DNA from 2 places in the Vibrio rarus genome. Region 1 is predicted to be linked to the other one. Evidence: riboswitches for the same ligand, from Rfam matches in the RefSeq annotation. Region 1 holds a riboswitch; the other holds the start of a gene.
What was found. Region 1 has a riboswitch for cobalamin ahead of OCU56_RS05760 (sirohydrochlorin cobaltochelatase). Riboswitches for the same ligand answer to the same signal wherever they lie in the genome.
Positions count from the first base shown of each region.

Region 2: another riboswitch for cobalamin. It lies ahead of OCU56_RS16490 (TonB-dependent receptor domain-containing protein); the one in region 1 lies ahead of OCU56_RS05760 (sirohydrochlorin cobaltochelatase).

Region 1 covers NZ_AP024900.1:1,210,133-1,213,555, reverse strand. Annotated here, with positions in the region: gene OCU56_RS05765 (cobalt-precorrin-5B (C(1))-methyltransferase) at 1-685, opposite strand, end outside; cobalamin riboswitch at 776-909, opposite strand; cobalamin riboswitch at 1,122-1,312, shown strand; gene OCU56_RS05760 (sirohydrochlorin cobaltochelatase) at 1,491-2,516, shown strand; gene OCU56_RS05755 (ABC transporter ATP-binding protein) at 2,563-3,423, shown strand, end outside.
Region 2 covers NZ_AP024901.1:779,977-783,399, forward strand. Annotated here, with positions in the region: gene OCU56_RS16490 (TonB-dependent receptor domain-containing protein) at 72-1,934, opposite strand; cobalamin riboswitch at 1,974-2,124, opposite strand; gene putA (bifunctional proline dehydrogenase/L-glutamate gamma-semialdehyde dehydrogenase PutA) at 2,304-3,423, shown strand, end outside.

The sequences.
Region 1 (3,423 bases):
TCGTTAATACCACATGCTGTAAACCGTTAGTTTTTGCCACTTGAATGGATTGCCTAACGGAGGCGGCATAAGCGGAAGTAGAAAAAGGCTTCACGGTACCGCGAGTCCCTAAAATTGAAATACCGCCTATAAGCCCGAGCCGCTCACTAATGGTCTCCTTGGCGGCCACTTCCCCTCCGGGGGCTAAGATAGTTAACTCAACACCTCGCACTTCTATCGACGCACCCGTTGACCATGACGGTGTCGATAAATCCAACTCTCGTTGCACCATCTGTATAATATTGGCTCTCGGTACGGGGTTGATGGCAGGCTCACCAACAGGGAGTTCTAAACCTGGCAGTGTCACCGTTGCAATTCCTTGCCCGCCTGTAAGGTGGATCCCCGCGGTAGTGCTCCATTTTGCCCTGCACTGAATTTCTAAGCCGTGGGTACAATCGGGATCATCGCCGCCGTCTTTAACCACACCGGCAAGTATTGAAACCGCATGGTTATCTAGGTGTTTTTCTAGTCGTGCCAATGGAAATGTCACGAGCTCTTTATTAGGCAGACTAATTTCAATCTTAGAGAAAGGGCTATCGGAAATAAGCATTCGCACAGCGGCGCTGGCCGCCGCTGCCGCACAGGCACCGGTTGTGTAACCCCAGCGCAACTCTTTATTGTGTTTCGAACGTTTTAATTTACCCACTGAAACTCCAGCACAATTAATAAAAACATCAAACAGTCAGATCGGCTGAAATTGAAAGACAATGACACTGAGTGATCCCGCTCAGGCTGTTTGATTGTTGGATATTTAGCAGGATCTGACTTACGAATATTTATACAGGTATACTGCATGTTCGCTCACAGTTGCGGGGACAGTTCAGGAATGACACCTGATTCACTTAATACACTAAATATTCATGAAGTCTCTCATAGAGAGCGACAGGTATGATTGATAATTATCAAGATAACTGCGCGCCAGCTTTGCGATAGCTCGATTTAAACACACTCTCCCCTTAAAAGTCACCAATAGCGGAATTGAATAGAAATTCATTGCATATTAATTTCTAGCCACACCTTGTTTAATGAAACAAAAATCTCTCTTTATTGATTTTTATCACTATTCATAAGATTTTTTAAGGCAATATGCTTACCATTCAGGTGTCACATTCATTGAATTGCACTTAAAAGGGAATCAAGTTAAAAGCTTGAGCTGTACCCGCAACTGTATTTGGCGAGTTAGCAGACATGAGTCCACTGGAGATTATCTGGGAAGGCGTTCTGCATATGTTGACCCAAAAGCCAGGATACCTGCCTGAATGGTTCAATGAACTGGGAATATCCAGTTCACCAAAGGCGAGCGGGTTACTCGTGGTTAATGACTCTATTGATGACGAAACCTTTGTTATTTACTCCCGTAAGCCACCATTATGCCTTCGCTCTCTCTTTATGATCTGAGTGATGATTTGATGCAACCTAGCACGTTGTATCGGAACTTACGGATACCTATTATGTTAATTTCAACATTATTGAAAAATAGCCTCACGCTGACTAAAGTGCCACGCAAGATCCTTTTTCTCGGACTGTTGGCCAGCCTACCTCTAACGGCAACAGCGCATTCTTCTAGCAAAACGGCGAAACCCGAAAAATCCGCTATCGTCCTCGCCGCCTTTGGTACCACTTACAACACCGCTATTGGCTCACTGATTGGCATTCAACAACAAGTGCAAAAAGCCTACCCGAACACCCCTGTACGCTTTGCGTTTACCTCAAATATTATTCGTAAAATTTGGCATAAGCGTGCAACGGATAAGCAATATCAACAACAACACCCTGAAGTCCCTAAAAATTTTTATCAGGTACAAAATGTCATGGGGACAATGAACGATTTGCAAAGCGCAGGTTATAAAAACATCGTTGTGCAAACCACCTTACTGTCACATGGTGAAGAGTATATCGACCTTAAAGGAACGGTAAACGCCCTAGCGTCTATTCAAACGGTAAAAGCAAAATGGAAACCTTTTCATAATGTGGCTCTTGGCCGCCCATTAATGGGCACTTGGGGTGCGCAACACCCATACCGTAAAGATCTGCATACTTTAGCGGATGCATTAGCCAGCGATGTGGCGCTTGCCAAGAAAAACAATACCGCTTTAGTGTATATGGGCCACGGCAACCATCATCTTTCTACCGGCCTGTATTACGAGCTTCAAGAAATCTTAAATCAACGTTATCCAGACGTAAAAATCTATATTGGCTTAGTGGAAGGCTATCCTAACTTCGATAGCCTTATGGCGCGTTTAAAACACGACTCCATCAAAAGCGTTATGGTTAAACCGCTGATGGTGGTTGCCGGGGATCATGCCAATAACGATATGGCCGGTGATGAGGATGACTCATGGAAAATGATGCTGACCAAACAAAATATCAAGGTCATCCCTGTGCTAAAAGGCTTAGGACGTAATGATTCGATACAACACATTTACCTGCAGCACCTTAATGATGCGGCTAAAGAAGCGGGTATCGTGCTGAAATAGGCATTTTTCGCTAATCACTTAATCAAAGTAAATAGAGCAGAACAGCATGATTTTACAACAGCATCACTCGACGAAACCCGTTATCGAAGTGCGGTCATTGACCCGACATTTTGCTAAGCGCAAAGCCGTTGATGAGATGAGTTTTTCCATTCAACGCGGCGAAGTGTGTGCCTTTCTTGGCCCCAATGGCGCGGGTAAAACCACCACCATTAAAATGATGACTGGGCTGCTCGAACCTGATTCCGGAACGGTGCTTTATGACAACATAGAGAACCGCTCTAATCGACATGATTTAAGACGTTTGATTGGTGTGGTGCCACAACATAATAATGTGGACAAAGAGCTCAATGCCGTTGAAAACCTCAAAGTTCACGGCTTGCTCTATAAAATGCGTGGCAAGGCTTTGCAAAGGGCCATAGATGAAAGCCTTGAATTTGCAGGCCTAACTGAACACAAACATAAGCCTGCATCCAAGCTATCTGGTGGTATGAAACGCAAACTGGTGATTGCTCGCGCATTAATGCACCAGCCCAAAATCTTATTTTTGGATGAACCAACGGTGGGCTTAGACCCCCTTAGCCGACGAAAAATGTGGGCATTTCTACAAAAAATCAACAAAGAACGTGACTGTACCATTTTCCTAACCACCCATTACATTGAAGAAGCGGAGCGATTATCGGATCGTGTTATCTTCATCGATAGTGGCAAAATCATCACCCAAGGCACCGCCGCTAGCTTGAAACAGCATCTAGGGCCATTCGTTCTTGAAATTGAAAGTGAAGAGGTCCAACACGAGTTTTTCAGTAACAAAGAGCACGCTTTGCAACGGTTAACTCACATCAGTCACGACTCTATCAGTGGCCGCATACGGGATACCACATTAGAAGATGTGTTTCTTCATTTTACT
Region 2 (3,423 bases), on a different replicon from region 1:
GAATAAAAAACCCGACTAGTAAGAGAGTCGGGTTTTGTTTATTGGCTAAGACAGTTTTATTACGCTCAGTATTAGAAGCGGTAATCAATACCTGCGTAGTAGCTACGTTCTGCGCCTTTGAAATACTCATCAGTGCTAAACGAGTTAGTGTCTTTAGCTGTCTCATAATCTTCATCAAGCAAGTTATTTACTTTGAATCTTGCATCTAGATTATCGGTAAAGCTGTATTTTAGTGCCAAGTCTACAGTGATGTAAGCGTCCATCATGTTAGGCGATGCTGCTGAGCTTTCAGGGCGTTCACCCACATAGTTTGCTATCAATGATGTTTGCAGATCTTGCCAATTAGCCGTACCAATCCAAGAGTAATTTTGCTTTGCACGGTCTGCTAACTGAAAGCCCGTTTGTTTGTTTTTTGGATCTTTCCAATCCCCAGAAACGGTGTGGTGTATCAACCAAGTATCGAACTCAATACTGGCTTCTATACCTTTTATCTCTGCTTTATCTATGTTAGTGGGTTGCCAAAGGCCTGATGCGCTTGGAGCCCAAGCAATCATGTCTTTAATGTTGGTTTTATATAAGGAAATATTCCATGAGGACCAAGTTTGAAAACCTTGTAGAGTAAATTCTGTCGATTCAGACGTTTCTGGTTTTAGGTTCGGATTTCCAGATGAATAAGGGTCGGCAGGCCAGTAAAGGTCATTAAATGTCGGAGCTCTATAGGCTGTGCCATGGCTTAATGATGCCGTGACAACATCAAATATATTTACCCCAGCGGCCAAGTTCCAAGTGGTGTTACTGCCATAGGAGCTGTCGTCGTCATTGCGGATGCTCGCTTCGATAATCACAGGGTCTAAGTTCAGTGAACTTGTGGCAAAAATACCTCGGTTATTTCTATCTGCTTTTGCATAGTTAGTGGTATTTGAGCCACCACGGTTAACGTCTTCTTGATAGTAATCAAGACCACCAGTCACATTTAAAAGGGAATTAATTTGATAGGAGTTAATCCAAGACACCGTATTTCGCTGAGCTTCTAACGTTGCCTCTGCGCGAGTCTTAGCCGCATCTCGAGTGCCTTGCGCATCATTGCTGCGACTGATTTGCAGTGAGGACTGAAAAGCATCAAGGGTGAAATTAAGACCACCGGTTACAGAGTAAAAATCTACGGCTGTTTCGTCTTTTGATGTGGAGGTGAGAAACTCGCTGCTACTGTTTTGGTTGTAACCAGAGAAGTTCGCGCTCCAGTTATCAGAAATATCATGTTGTAGGGAGCCAAACACCACTTGAGATTTATAGCCATAATCTTCACCTTTTGGAGATAAGGTGGAGATGGCATAGCCTTTAGAAGCTTCATTATTTACAACAAATGAGCCTCGAGTGCTTTCACTTATTTCTCCAGAACTACGGAAACCTTCAGAATGGTAGTAGTTACTGCCGCCCGTCAATGAGACTTCATGCACGTTATCTTGAGGTACGGTAGTGATGCTGATTACGCCACCTACCGCATCAGCGCCGTACACTGACGCCTTTGGTCCTCGCAGCACTTCAATTTTCTCAATGGCAAATGCTGGTATTAAACCGATTGAACCGCCACCTGATGTTGGCGAGTTGATTCGTACGCCGTCGACAAGAATAAGAGTTTGAGCAGAAGTAGCACCGCGTAAGTAGATACTAGTGGCATTGCCTTTTGTGCCTAATTGTCTCACCTCTACACCCGGTAGTGTCTTGAGGACGTCTAGAGCACTATCGGCTTGAATCGCTTCGATATCTTGACGTTCAATGACACTGATATTGGCTAGAGTGGACGATATTGGCTGTGCAAAACGGTTTGCTGTGACGACCATAGTTTCATCAACGTCTGCTGAATCAACCTGTTGGGCAAGAATGGTTGGCGAGTACAGCGCAAAGATCGCTGTCGCTACAAGTGTTTTTTTCATGTTAAGTCCTAATACGCGTAGTGATAAAGGCGCCTATATTGACGCTCTTTCTTACTGGCAGGTAATCGGACTGATGAGTAGCGTAAAGTTTGCTCTCAAATACCGTTGCGCGTCAGCTTTGGATTCACACCAAATTCCCTTTTAAGTCTGAAACCTCGGGTTTCATGACACCAGCGAAAGGGATTCTATAGTCTGCTACAGAGGGTGTCTAGATATTAAATTTAATTGTTAAATTATTTTAATGTTATTGTTGGGTGCTTGTAATCACAATTCTCTTATTTAGGTTTTCTAATTCTTTGCTTTGCCTTGTGCCGCTATGTAGGATTGTGGGCAAATAAATGGCGGTTTTTATAGAGCTGAGGAAAAGCAATGTTTACGGCATCTAGTGTTTTAAGTTCCGACTTCATTAATCAACCTAAAGACGTTTTATGGTCGAATATTTCTCCTATGTATATGGTAGATGAGTCGAGCTGGTTAAATGAATTGTTAGAATTAGCGACGCCTTCAAAAGCAGAGAAAGAACGCATAAAAAGGCAAACTACGTGGTTAATTGAAGCTATTCGTAAGGATAAGCGGTCAATTCAGATGATAGATGCATTACTGCTAGAATACAGTTTAGATACCCAAGAAGGGATTTTATTGATGTGTTTAGCAGAAGCACTGATGCGAATTCCTGATACTGAAACGGCCGATGCCTTAATAAAAGATAAGCTAACCGTTGCAGATTGGAAGTCCCATTTAAGCCAGTCGGATTCCGTATTTGTTAATGCCTCTACGTGGGGGTTGATGCTGACTGGTAAAGTAGTGGGCATTAACAAAACTGAAACAACCAGTCCGAGTTCTGCTATCTCAACGTTAATGAATAAAATGTCAGAACCGGTGATCCGCAAGGCAATGCATCAGGCTATGAAGGTGATGGGGCATCAGTTTGTGTTAGGGCGCAATATTGTAGAGGCGCAAAAAAACGGCGCGGCATTACGCAAGCAAGGCTTTACTCACTCTTTTGATATGTTGGGTGAGGCGGCATTAACCGCTGACGATGCCGCTAAGTATTTTAATGACTATTTACTGGCGATAGAGTCAGTAGGCAGCAATAACCTGGCTAAGAAAACCGCTACAAAAGCGTGTCATCACCCAGCGCCATCCATTTCCATTAAATTATCTGCTTTACATCCGCGCTATGAAGTGGCTAACCAACAACGTGTGTTAACGGAACTGCATGATACTTTGCTCAAATTACTGTCTAGGGCAATAGCGTTAGATGTGGCTATTACTATTGATGCAGAAGAGGCTGACCGTTTAGAGCTCTCTCTTAAGTTATTTGAAAAAGTGTATAACAATGAACAAGTAAAAGGTTGGGGCAAGTTTGGTTTAGTGATTCAAGCCTACTCGAAACGCTGTTTGCCAGTGTTGGTATGGGTGAATGCGTTGGCGAAAGAGCAAGGAGATATCATTCCATTGCGTTTGGTGAAAGGAGCGTATTGGGATA